DNA from 2 places in the Agrobacterium sp. 5Ca39 genome. Region 1 is predicted to be linked to the other one. Evidence: predicted binding sites of a transcription regulator. Region 1 holds the regulator's gene; the other holds the start of a gene.
The links. The regulator LexA, encoded in region 1, represses DNA repair genes until DNA is damaged. The targets are predictions, from matches to a motif close to TGTTCNNNNTGTGTTCNG.

Region 1 (6,812 bases):
GGTATTCAGCCATGGCGCCCGATTCCAGCGTGCGGCCTTCACCCTCGAGAACGTATTTGCCGTTTTTGAAGAATTCGGTCGATGCACAGTCGAGGCCGACATACATGTCTTCGCCCGGACGGTAACCGGCCTTTTCGATCGACTTCATGATGAAATCGAGCGCGGCAGGCGCGCTTTCGAGACCGGGAGCGAAACCGCCTTCATCGCCGACATTGGTGTTGTGGCCCTGCGCGGACAGTTCTTTCTTCAGCGTGTGGAACACTTCCGAACCCATGCGCACGGCTTCGCGGATGTTTTCTGCGCCAACCGGCAGGATCATGAATTCCTGGAAGTCGATCGGGTTGTCGGCGTGGGCCCCGCCGTTGATGATGTTCATCATCGGAACCGGCAGCAGATGCGCGTTCGGGCCGCCGACATAACGGTAGAGCGGCAGGCCGGAGGCTTCGGCAGCAGCCTTGGCGATGGCGAGCGACACGCCGAGAATGGCGTTGGCGCCAATGCGCGACTTGTTCGGCGTGCCGTCCAGCGCGATCATCATCTGGTCGATCTGGATCTGGTTTTCAGCATCGAAGCCGCCGATGGCGTCGAAGATTTCGGTGTTGACGGCTTCAACGGCCTTTTCCACGCCCTTGCCGAGATAACGCTTGCCGCCATCACGCAGCTCAACCGCCTCATGCGCGCCGGTGGAGGCGCCCGAAGGAACGGCGGCACGGCCCATGGAGCCGTCTTCGAGGTACACATCGACTTCAACGGTCGGGTTGCCGCGGCTGTCGAGGATTTCGCGCGCGATGATATCGGTAATGGCAGTCATGGTCTCTCCCTTGGGAATGGAACAGATATTTTCCGTCGCCTGTCTTAGACGATGGCGAAGAAATTACAATGACGGCAGGCCGTAGAAAGGGAACCACCGCCATTTAAAATCGATTGGCACGGCACCGCGCCCGCCGCTCAGGCTTTCGCGATGGCGTCGAAGGCCAGCAGCTTTTCGAGCAGTTTCGGCATATCCTTCAGGTGAACCATGTTCGGGCCGTCAGAAGGCGCATTGTCCGGGTCCTCATGGGTCTCGATGAAGAGGCCTGCGACACCAACGGCGACAGCTGCGCGAGACAGCGTTTCGACAAATTCCCGCTGACCGCCGGTGGAACCGCCCTGCCCGCCCGGCTGCTGCACCGAGTGGGTGGCGTCGAAGACAACAGGTGCGCCGAGGGATGCCATGATCGGCAGAGAACGCATGTCGGAGACCAGCGTATTGTAGCCGAAGGACGCGCCGCGTTCGCACAGCAGCACATTGGGGTTGCCGCTTTCATTCAGTTTGGCGAGCACGTTCTTCATGTCCCATGGCGCCAGGAACTGGCCTTTCTTGACATTGATGACTCGGCCGGTTTTTGCGGCGGCAACGAGAAGATCGGTCTGACGGCTGAGGAAGGCCGGGATCTGCAGCACATCCACCACTTCGGAAACGATGGCGCACTGTTCTTCGGTGTGAATGTCGGTCAGGACCGGAAAGCCGAATTCCTTCTTGAGATCGGCAAAGACCTGCATGGCACTGTCCAGACCGATGCCACGCTTGCCGGAAAGCGAGGTGCGGTTCGCCTTGTCGAAGGATGACTTGTAAACGAGGCCGATTCCGAGCCCGTCACAAAGCTCCTTCAAGACACCCGCAATCATGAAGGCGTGCTCCCGGCTTTCCATCTGGCAGGGGCCGGCGATCAGTGAAAAACGCTCGCTATTGCAAAAGGAAACCTTGCTGGCGCCCTGGCCGGCGGTGACTTTGAGATTGTTCGTGACGCTCATCTTTTTTCCTCGAAGGCGAAATCGACGCCCTGTCCGGGTGCTGCGGGCACCACCAGACGGCCGCCCGCTTCTGCGCTGGACACGCCATTAGCAGCAAGTACCGTCGCTGTCACGGCAAGATCGTCAACGGAAAAGACGACGCCCATGCCGCGCAGGCCCTCACCGTTTTTTCCCGCAGCCTTCGGGTCGACGCCAGAAAGGGCGGGTCTTTCACTCAGCCTCACCCTTGCATTGCCGGTTTCGAAAACGACATCACCATCCGGAGACACAACGCCGTTGCAGCCGAAAACCGTTTCTATCAAGTGGGTGTCACTCCGCGTACCGGAACACAGCACGATCTCGCGAAGGCCCAGAACTCCGTTCTGGTGACGTTCCAGTGCAGCACGGTCCCCCGGCAGTGCCTGCAGGCGTTGACAACTGAAGAGGAAGAAATCCGCAGCCGATCCGCTTGCCGCGAAAGCAAGCCGGAACGCCGCCTCGCCTGACGATCCGTCCGGCATTTGCATGGGCCGCGAAAATTCGAAGACCTCGCCGGCCGATACGCCGGACGCCACGAATCTCCGGTGATCGGCACGAGCGTCAGCAGTGGAGGCCACAAGGGCAGAAAAACCTTCCTGTCCGTACGATCGCCGGAATGCCTGATCCCTGCCGGTGAAAACATCGCCTCTCTCGACCGACGCGATATAGCTGACCCGGTCAGCAATTGTCAGAGGCTCCAGATAGGTGCCATCCCTGAAGAACACACAGGCATTCTCCGTGCCGAACGGATGGAGAGCCTGTGGCGCGACCGTAAAGCCAAGGACCTTGAGCCGCGCGGCCGCTACCGCAAGGTCCCGAGCGGGCAGAACGAGATGATCGACGCGATGCCTGTCAGCCATAAATCTTGCCTTTTTGACGCGCCCGGCGCAGATGCCGGGTATTGAAGCTGACAAAAGCACGAAGAGCGCCGGGAATGCAAATGACCGGCCTGCGCGTCGATTCCGGTATCGGCAAAGGCTGGAGTTCAAGAAAGCGACGGCATCCCGCCCGTCAGTCATCGTTTCCCGCTTCGGCGTTGTCCCTAAGATCAAATCACGATCAGAGACGCATCCTTCACGAAATTTTAGGGGATTGCGGAACACATATGGAACATATAGTGTTCGTTCTGTATTTGTTTCGCGACTTCAACGACGATTCTCAAGGGTGTTTTCCTCATGCTCACGCGCAAACAGCAGGAATTGCTTCTCTTCATTCATGAAAGAATGAAAGAGTCCGGCGTGCCGCCCTCCTTCGATGAAATGAAGGACGCACTCGATCTTGCCTCCAAATCCGGCATCCACCGGCTGATCACCGCTCTGGAAGAGCGAGGGTTCATTCGCCGGCTACCTAACAGGGCGCGAGCGCTTGAAGTGATCAAGCTGCCGGAGGCCTATGTGCCCGGTGCGAGGCCGCAACGGGGCTTCTCGCCGAGCGTTATTGAAGGCAGCCTCGGCAAGCCCAAGATGCCAGAGCCCGCCCCTGCCCCAAAGGCGCCTGCGAACGATATAGCAGGCGTGGCAACCGTGCCCGTCATGGGCCGGATCGCTGCCGGTGTGCCGATCTCAGCCATTCAGAACAATACGCATGACGTGGCGGTTCCGGTGGACATGCTTGGCTCGGGCGAACATTACGCGCTCGAGGTCAAGGGCGATTCGATGATCGAGGCCGGCATCTTCGATGGCGATACCGTCATCATTCGCAACGGTAACACCGCCAATCCCGGCGATATCATCGTGGCGCTGGTGGATGACGAGGAAGCGACGCTGAAGCGCTTCCGTCGCAAAGGCGCTTCGATCGCACTTGAAGCAGCAAACCCTGCCTATGAGACCCGCATTTTCGGACCTGATCGGGTTAAAATCCAGGGCAAGCTGGTAGGGCTGATCCGCCGGTATCATTGATGCTGCTGCCGGTCCGGATAAGGCCGGAGCGGTCGATGAGCGATAAATCAGGCCTTCAAGATGAACGGCGCGTCATTCCACTCGAGTGATGCGCCTTTTCTTTTTAATGGCGGCGAAGGCGGCTTTGCCAGAGGACGTCGGCAGGGATGGCGCCCCACCCATCAATTGGCGTTATGGGAGCGATGGATTCTTTGCGATATTCCGGGCCGGGCCGCTGGTATAAAAACCCGCTTCACAATCAGGAGACCCGCAATGTACGATCTTTATATCGCCAACAAGAATTACTCCTCCTGGTCGCTGAGGCCATGGGTCCTGATGCGCACGCTCGGTATCGCCTTCGAGGAGAAACTCGTCCCGTTTGGTGAAGGCGTGTCATTCTCCACCTTTTCCCCAACTGGCAAGGTGCCTTGCCTCGTCGATGATGGCGTGACGATTTGGGAGTCACTCTCGATCGCCGAATATCTTGCCGAACGTCATCAAGGGGTATGGGCAAGCGACAAGCATGCGAGAGCCTGGTCGCGGTCGGCAGCAAGCGAAATGCATGCGGGATTTTCGTCCCTTCGCAATCTCTACCCCATGTCCGTTGGCGTTCGTGTCAGACCGAACGTCAGCGATGCCGGGCTTGCGGCGGATATAAAGCGTGTCGATGCGTTGTGGAGCGAGGGCCTGTCGAATTTCGGCGGTCCCTATCTCGCCGGTCAGAAGTTCACGGCGGTGGATGCCTTCTACTGCCCTGTGGCACTCCGTTTCCAGACGTATGGCGCAGACCTTTCTCCTGCGGCAAAAGCCTATTGTGAGCGACTGCTCGCTCTGCCTTCCATGCGCGAATGGTATGAGGCGGGACTGAAGGAGACCTGGCGTGACGCGGCACATGAAGAGGAGATCGCCGGAATCGGCGAATTGACGATGGATCTACGCGCAAAGGCCTGACGATCCTTGCCGGTGGCGATCATTGCGACGCCGCCAGCAGACGGGTGATCGTTTCAGGCAATTCACGGTCGAAACGCCCGGTTTTCCAGTCATAATATCGATGTTCACTCCACGGGCGGTTTGCGCCCGCGGTTGACGCCCGTAGCCGACCGACAACGCCGGGCTGATCGCTCCTCGCGAAGTCTATCTCCACGGAACCGATGCGCCGCAATATGTCGCGGTTGAGGAGTAACGCGCCCGAGCGACACTGTGCAAACGACGTTCTGCGGGAAACAATGACGATGTCGGCAATGTCACATGCCTTTCCGGCGAGGCGGCCGTCTTCCAGTACGATGATCCATTCGCCGCTTTCCGCACGCGCCACGCACCAGCGACCTGACTTGCATGTAAAAATTCCAGGCGCTGCATCCTTCAACGCAGCCGCCATGTCTCGTCCCACAGCCTTTATTTCGTCCCGCGTGAGCTTTGATTTCTTGGTGAGTGCGATGCCGGACGCGGTTGGAACGTCTTTTCTGAGGATAACGGGCGCGAGCGGTTTCTCCGGAAGCAGCAGCGCCCTTTGCCACTGGTCATAGATGAAGCCATGCGGCCGGGTTTTTGTGGCATAAACCTTGTTCTCGTCCAGAAGCGCGACCAGAGAACCGTCTTCGTAAACGAGGAGATCGGGCAGATCGCGCTGAGATGTCGCTGCCGAGAGGCCGAAGGCAAGCAGCAGAGGCGGAATGCCCAAAAGCGCAAGGCGGCTGCGCAGCAGGGTCAGCAGCAGGAAGCCAGCCGAGGCGATGCCGATGAACCAGCCATGCGGACGTCCGGTCGCGGCGCTGCCACCCCAGGAGGCGACTTCGTCCGCGACCTCTATGACCAGCGCCATGCCATGGCCCATGACCTTCAGGAATGGCGCGTCGAGCCCGAACGGCATCAGCAGCATGGCAATCAGACCGAAGGGCATGACGATCAGCGACATGAGCGGCGTGGCGGCGAGATTGGCAAAAAGTCCGTAGGTGGTGACACGCTGGAAATGTTCGGCAGAATAGATTGCTGTCGAAAGCCCACCGATCAGCGACGTTGTGATAACGCCGCCGATCACGGCACCTGCCGTTTGCGCTACCGTCACCCAAGCCGGTTTTCGCCCGGTAAAAAGACGCTCGCGGTCAATGCGCCAGCGGCTCCAGGCTGCATAGGCAGAAACGAGCGCGATCGTTGCGGCAAATGACATCTGAAAGCTTGGACCCATCACTTCGGACGGGGACAGCGCCAGTATCACGAGGGCGGAGAGCGCAACATTTCTCAGGCTGAGCGAGGGCTGATCGAAGAGCACCGCAATCAGCATCACGGACATCATCAGCCAGGCCCGCTCGGCGGAAACTGCGAAACCGGAAATCAGATAGTAGCAAAGTGTCATCAGGAGCGCTGCGAAGGCGGATATCTTCTTGACCGGCCATCGCTGGGCAAAGGCTGGGAAAAGGCTGAATGCGAGCCTCATGCCGACAAAGAAGATGCCTGATGCCAAGGCCATGTTGAGCCCGGATATGGCAACGATATGAGCCAGCCCCGAGACCCGCAGCGCCTCCATGGTTTCCGGCGATATGGCTTGTCTCTCATCGGTGACGATGGATGCAGCGAAGGCACCCGCATCGCCGCCGATCGTCGTGCGAATGCGCTCGGCGACGGCGGCACGCAGGCGATAAAGCCACATGTCGGCCATCTCCAGCCAACCCTCGGCCCCAAGGTCCGCCGTCGCCACCGCCTGGGGCGGCTGATAAAAAAAGCCTGTCGCGCCGATGCCCCGGAAATAGGATGAAAAGGCAAAGTCGTTCAATCCCGGCAAAGCCGGTCCGGACGGTGGAGAGAGCCGTGCCTTGCCGCGTATGGTCGCGCCGATGGGCATGGCGTCGCCGCCACCGCGCGCAAGGAGCGACACCCTCCCCGGCAGACGCGTTAGTGACGGCGCTTCAGTGGAGTGGAGCTGCACCAGATACCGCCAGTCGCCCCGCGCATCCACCTCCCGGCGCACCACCTTGCCGGTGAGGGTGGTGGTGACCGGCGTGTCCAGAAGGATGGTCGCCGCACGGCGGGTTTCCAGTTCGGCAAAAAGCATGCCGAGCAACAAGAGGGCGACAAGGCTGCACGCCCTTCCCACCGTATCAAGGCGGTATCGGTTGAGAAGCGCCA
Region 2 (6,812 bases), on a different replicon from region 1:
GCCCTTGGCGAGAGCCTGCTCGGGCGTCCTGTTGCCTTCCGGCTCCCAGTAGCCGCGGTCCCAGAGCATGACCGTGCCGCCGCCATACTGGCCTTTGGGAATCGTGCCTTCGAAGTCACCATAGTCCAGCGGGTGGTCTTCCACCTCCACGGCCAGGCGCTTGTCCTGGGGATAGAGAGACGGTCCCTTGGTCACAGCCCAGGACTTGAAGACGCCGTCGAGTTCGAGGCGCAGGTCATAATGGAGCCGCGTGGCGTCATGTTTCTGGATGACAAAGCGCCTGCGGTTTGAAGCTTTCAGCTTCGTTTTTCCGCTTGGCTCCTGCGTCTTCTGAAAATCGCGTTTCTGCCTGTAGGTCGAAAGCTTGTCGTTGGCCATGGGTATCCCCGGTAAAATCCACCTCCCGCTTCGAAGGAATACGGGATGAGGCACGGGCCGGACATGTGGACGCGCAATCGTCTTTTGGTCGTGCGGGATGAGAAACGGGTTCGTCTTCGTCACCCTGTTACGTCCGGTGCACACAGCCCGCGAACTCAACGGTGAAAAGGCAACGGATTATGGTTTGGTTCCATGCAGGAGGCCACCAAGGCCGGATGGCAGTTCAAGCGGACGACCAGGTCGAGGTGGGCGTTGTCTCGTCATCGCCAGGCAGGAAGGTTCATTCAAACCGGACGACAGATTTCAGGGGGATTTTTGCGACGAGCACGCCGTCGCCTCTGACAACCTCAAACTCTGCACCATCCACGATTTCATCCTTGAGGATTTTTTCCGCCAGCATTTCTCTTGCAGCCTGCGCGGCCTCGATGTACGCGCGCTCGTCACTTGCCAGCATGGTTCCCTCAGTGTCTTCGGAGAGGCCGTCAGCGTCCCGAACGTGGAAGTAATACCGCTGCATGTCTTAGCTACCTGTTTTGTCTCGCAGATTTTTCAACCGCCTTCAAAGAACATGGTTCCATCGGACCCTCTGAAAAGGTATCGTCTCAGCGGGAACCCTCATCGCTATGCGCGGTTTGGCATGAATGCCATGACAGCAGTCGCTAATTGCCAAGCTGCAAGCCATGGATAACACGAGAACCGACCGCGTCTTCCGCTCGCAGGCGGTTCATTGCGCAAACAGAGGATATCTCTATGTTGCGAGCGTTTCGTGGGAAAAAGCTGATCATCGTAGAACAACGCCTTATGCTGACATTTGCGTGCCGTCAGCGGCTGCAGGCAGCAGGGGCCACCGTCCTGGGATCGGTTCGATCGACACGATGCCTGCTCGATGCGTTACTCGAGTGGGATGTTGACGCCGCAATCGTCGACGTGGAGATCGACGATCAGACGTTGCTGAATGTTTCGATTGCACTGGAGAACGCCAATGTGCCATTCGTTTTCGCGAACCGGGCCAAATCGAACGACCGCGGTTACTCTGTGAGCGGCGATAGCGCGGAGCTTCGGGATATAGCCGATGCACTTTTCGGTCCACCCGGAACGTCAACCACTCTTCACTGACCGTCGCTCGACAGTTGGTCGTTCTCGGAACGACGCTCAACGCGTGGGCGAGGACGAGCACTGAATTCTTGTAAAGCGACGCCTCGCAAAGTCGCGAGAAGCTCTACATCGATCCTGGAGTCGTGATCGGCGGCTGGAAAATCCCGGATGATCTCGCCAATCGTTTTTTCAACAAGCCGGCTCTGCACTCGCTCGTCAGCGGTAAAGCGCGCGGCCCAGCGGAAAAGGAGGCGTCGAAGCGGACAGTCGGGGAAATTTGATGGTTTGGGCACGTAGCCGTCCTCCATACGATATAGGCGGGAGCACGTAGTAACCCTGAGGTGCCACCGCCTATGAATTCGGTTGGTGGCAATAAGGAGAGCATAATCCATATCAGACTGGAGATCTACGGTTAATTTTCGCTGGACAGAGTTGTATTTACCCGCTGTGCCATGCACTTTTTTGATCGCGAATGTGGAGCATTCTGATCGAGGCAAGATGTTCTCGTTCAAGCTGTAAAATTGGCAGGATACGAAGATTGGGGAAAGCCGGGGCAGGGGACAGCGGTGGCTGAGGAAAGCAAGTCTAGTTCACCGCGAAAACGCGGTATCTGGCTGTGGCTGCTTTTTGGCGCGCTGGCCGCAGTGGTCACTGCCGGTGTGTTCGCTTACATCGAAATCACCGCAATGATCGAGGATCTGGGCCGCTTGTGGGATGACCTGGTGCAGTTGTTTTGGCTGATTGTTCCTGATGGGCAGAAGTAGGAGCGGGGAGAAATGGCTGACCAGGCTGTCGCTGCTAGAGCGTGTTTGGGGGAGTAGCTCCTTGCATGTCTGCGAAAGAGATTGCTCGGTCAGTTTAGATATCCAAGGTAGCTCGTGGCTATCCTTGTCGGCGGCCACAAAACAAGAACTCCACCGGCTACTTTCTTAAAAAAATCTTTGCTTCCTACGTCGTTGAATCTTCTTAGAATCTTCAGGTTTGCTAATATTGGGATAATATTCCTCAACTTTCTGGTGCTTGACTCTTTTGTAGCGTCGGAACAAACAATGAACAAATAGCCTGTACGACATGATGTCGATCCTTTGAACACGACCTTGAAGGGAGCCGTGAACGATGACCGCTGCGCGCCCAAAGGGGTTGTCCGATGTGATCTGTGACTTGCGTGACCGCATCGCCTCGATGGAGGGCGGCGCGGCGAAGCGGGCCGGAACGCTCGCTTTCGGTGTGCCCGAGATCGATGCGGCCTTGCCTGGCGGGGGTCTTGCTTATGGAGCCCTGCATGAGTTTGCGGGCGGAGGATCCGGTACAGTCGACGGAGCGGCTGCCGCGCTTTTTGTGGCCGGCATTGCCGCGCGAACCAAAGGCCCCATCATCTGGTGTCTGACGCGACCCGACCTGTTCTTTCCGGCGCTTGCCCAGGTCGGTCTCCATCCCGACCGCGTCATCTTCGTCGAGTCCGACAGGGAAGAGGATGTGCTGGCCAACATGGAGGAGGGCCTATCCTTCGGCGGTCTCGGCGCCGTTGTTGGCGAACTTGTCCGCCTGCCGATGGTGAGTTCCCGCCGATTGCAGCTGGCCGCCGAGCGAACCGGGACCATGGCGCTCGGCGTTCGGCGATGGCGGCGGCAGACGGAGGCGAATGATTTTGGCCAGCCGACGGCGTCAACGACGAGATGGCGCGTCAGCGTCATGCCGTCCGAGGCACTGCCGGTCCCGGGGGTGGGCAGGCCTCAGTGGTTTCTGGAATTGATGCGCGTGAAAGCGGGTGAGTGTGCTGAGTTTCTCGTGAGAGCGTGTGATGACAAGGGTCGTATCCATTTATCTTCCGGATCTGCCGACGGATCGAATACGGCGCGCAGATCCCTCCATTCCGCCTGAACAGCCGATCGCCGTGATTGCAAGAAGCGGTTCGAAGCGATGGGTTTCGGCTGCCGACCCGGCTGCCAGAGCGGCAGGCGTGCATGTCGGCATGCCGGCGGCGAAGGCGCAGTCGCTGTTTCGCGGTCTGATGATGGTCGACGCGGATATCGAAGCCGATCGGGTAGCCCTCGAACGCATCACGCTCTGGGCACTGACAATCTATTCACCAATCGTTGCCGTCGACGGGAGCGATGGGATTGTCATGGATACCGAAGGCGCCGACCACCTGCAGGGCGGCGAGCTGCCAATGGTGACAAAGATCGCCAACCAGTTTCTGGGCAGGAAGCTGACTGCCCGCGTGGCGGTCGCCGACAGCTGGGGTGCGGCCCATGCCTGTGCCCGCGCCATCAACCGCGAGAAGATTGTCATTCCGTCAGGCGAGACAGTCCGCGCGGTGGAAAAACTGTCGATATCGCTCCTGCGCCTGCCGGCAAAGATTGTCAGCGATCTCCGCATCCTTGGTTTCCAGACGATCGGTGAGCTTGCCAACACCCCGCGAGCGCCGCTGACGCTCCGCTTCGGACCGGAGGTCGGCCGCCGCCTCGATCAGATGCTCTGTCGTGTCGCCGAGCCGATCGAGCCGATCCGCACGCCTGAGCTGGTCGAGGTTTCGAAAGCCTTGGCTGAACCGATTGGCGCTGCCGAAACGATCAACAAATATGTCGGCCGCCTCGTCGTCCAGCTGGTCGATGAGCTTCACAAGCGCGGCCTTGGGGTGCGCCGTGCCGACCTGATCGTCGAGAAGGTCGACGGTACCAGGCAGGCCATTCGCGCAGGCACCGCCAAGCCTGCCCGGGACATCGCTTGGCTGACGAAACTGTTCAGGGACCGGACCGAAAAGATCGAGCCGGGTTTCGGGATCGAGAAGCTCATCCTTGTTGCCGTTCTGGCCGAGCCATTGGAAGAGGCGCAGAAAGTCTCTGCTCTGGTCGAGGATGACATCACCGATGTGACGCCTCTGATCGACATTTATGGAAACCGTGGACAGAGGGTCTATCGCGTCGCGCCGGTTGCATCCGATGTGCCGGAACGCTCCGTCCAGCGGATCAGTCCGGTTGCTGAACCGATTGCAATTGGCTGGGTGAGCCACTGGCGCCGTCCGGTCCGGCTTTTATCATGCCCCGAACTGATCGAGGCAATCGCTCTGATGCCTGACCGGCCGCCCGTCTCGATCGTGTGGCGCGGCAAGCGCCGTAAGGTCAAACGCGCCGATGGCCCGGAACGCATCTTCGGGGAGTGGTGGCAGCGCGACGCCGAGATGGAGGCGGTGCGCGACTACTTTGTCATCGAGGACGAGGCAGGCGAGCGCCTGTGGGTATTCCGCTCCGGCGACGGCGTCGACCCCGAAACCGGTTCCCATCGCTGGTTCTGCCACGGGATCTTCGCATGAGCTACGCCGAGCTTCAGGTCACGACCCACTTTTCCTTCCTGCGCGGCGCCTCCTCTGCACAGGAATTGTTCGAGACGGCGAAACAGCTCGGCATCGAAGCACTCGGCGTCGTCGACCGCAATTCGCTGGCAGGGATCGTCCGCGCGCTGGAAGCATCCCGCGCCACGGGTCTGCGCCTGGTCGTCGGCTGTCGGCTCGATCTCGCGGATGGCATGTCTGTGCTGGTCTATCCGATGGACCGATCCGCCTATTCACGTTTGACGCGCCTCATCACGTTGGGCAAATCGCGTGGCGGCAAGAACAACTGCATCCTGCACTGGGACGATATCGTCGCTTACTCCGAGGGCATGATCGGCGTTCTGGTGCCGGATCTGCCGGATGATCTTTGCGCGATCCAGCTTCGAAAAATGGCTGAGCTGTTTGGTGATCGCGCTTACGTCTCTCTCTGTCTGCGTCGGCGACCGAACGACCAGTTGCGCCTGCATGAGATTTCCAACATGGCGGCGCGGTTCAAGGTCAGAACCGTCGTCACCAATGATGTGCTGTTTCATGAGCCGGGCCGTCGGCAATTGCAGGACATCGTCACCTGTATCAGGCACAACACCACGATCGACGATGTCGGGTTCGAGCGTGAGCGACACGCGGACCGCTACCTCAAGCCACCGGAGGAAATGGAACGCCTGTTTCCGCGCTACCAGCAAGCCCTGGCGCGAACGATGGAGATCGTTCGTCGCTGCAAGTTCTCGCTCGAAGAGCTCACATACCAGTATCCGGAGGAGGCGATCGTGCCAGGCAAGGATGCCCAGGCCTCGCTCGAGCATTATGTCTGGGAATGTGCGCCCGACCGGTATCCGGAAGGCCTGCCGCCGGATGTTTTAAAGACCGTTCGGCATGAGCTCGATCTCATCCGCGCCATGAAATACGCGCCGTACTTCCTGACGGTGTTTTCGATTGTGCGCTTTGCCAGGAGCCAGGGCATTCTCTGTCAAGGCCGGGGATCGGCGGCCAATAGCGCCGTCTGCTATATTCTCGGCATCACCTCGATCGACCCCTCCACCAATGACCTCCTCTTTGAGCGCTTCGTCAGTCAGGAACGTGACGAGCCGCCGGATATCGATGTCGACTTCGAGCACGAACGGCGCGAGGAGGTCATCCAGTGGATCTACAAGACCTATACCAAGGACAAGGCGGCACTCTGCGCAACGGTCGCAAGGTACCGGGCCAAGGGCGCAATCCGCGATGTCGGCAAGGCGCTTGGCCTGCCTGAAGATGTCATCAAGGCGCTGTCGTCAGGCATGTGGTCCTGGTCGGAAGAAGTACCCGACAGAAACATCAGGGAGCTCAATCTCAACCCGGACGACCGGCGCTTAGCGCTCACCCTGAAACTCGCGCAGCAGCTGATGGGCGCCCCGCGTCATCTCGGTCAGCATCCGGGTGGCTTCGTTCTCACCCATGACCGGCTGGACGATCTCGTGCCGATCGAGCCGGCGACGATGAAAGACCGGCAGATCATCGAATGGGACAAGGACGACGTCGAGGCACTGAAATTCATGAAGGTTGATGTGCTGGCACTCGGCATGTTGACCTGCATGGCCAAGGCCTTCGATCTGATCCGCGAACACAAGGGTGAGGATCTCGATCTGTCGAAGATCGAGCAGGAGGATGCTGCCACCTATGCGATGATCCGCAAGGCAGACACGCTCGGCACTTTCCAGATCGAAAGCCGCGCGCAGATGGCGATGCTGCCGCGGTTAAAACCGCGCACCTTCTACGATCTCGTCGTGCAGGTTGCGATCGTGCGCCCCGGCCCAATCCAGGGTGACATGGTGCATCCCTATCTCCGTCGTCGCGAAGGCAAGGAGCCCGTCGAGTATCCGACACCCGAGTTGGAGGCGGTGCTCGGCAAGACGCTGGGCGTGCCGCTGTTTCAAGAGTCAGCGATGCGCGTCGCCATGGTCTGTGCCGGCTTTACCGGTGGTGAGGCCGACCAGCTGCGCAAATCCATGGCGACCTTCAAGTTCACCGG

Region 2: the regulator LexA is predicted to act here: its motif matches at 2,512-2,529, upstream of ACZ47E_RS15925 (ImuA family protein).

Annotation. Positions count from the first base shown of each region.
Region 1 is NZ_AP026436.1:1,027,926-1,034,737, reverse strand. Features, by position in the region: gene eno (phosphopyruvate hydratase) at 1-811, opposite strand, end outside; gene kdsA (3-deoxy-8-phosphooctulonate synthase) at 949-1,794, opposite strand; gene ACZ47E_RS05045 (VOC family protein) at 1,791-2,672, opposite strand; gene lexA (transcriptional repressor LexA) at 2,988-3,710, shown strand; gene ACZ47E_RS05035 (glutathione S-transferase family protein) at 3,963-4,640, shown strand; gene ACZ47E_RS05030 (ComEC/Rec2 family competence protein) at 4,660-6,812, opposite strand, start outside.
Region 2 is NZ_AP026437.1:452,616-459,427, forward strand. Features, by position in the region: gene ligD (DNA ligase D) at 1-378, opposite strand, end outside; gene ACZ47E_RS15910 (DUF6894 family protein) at 659-895, opposite strand; gene ACZ47E_RS15915 (response regulator) at 1,180-1,494, shown strand; gene ACZ47E_RS15920 (hypothetical protein) at 2,040-2,237, shown strand; gene ACZ47E_RS15925 (ImuA family protein) at 2,590-3,354, shown strand; gene ACZ47E_RS15930 (Y-family DNA polymerase) at 3,275-4,786, shown strand; gene ACZ47E_RS15935 (error-prone DNA polymerase) at 4,783-6,812, shown strand, end outside.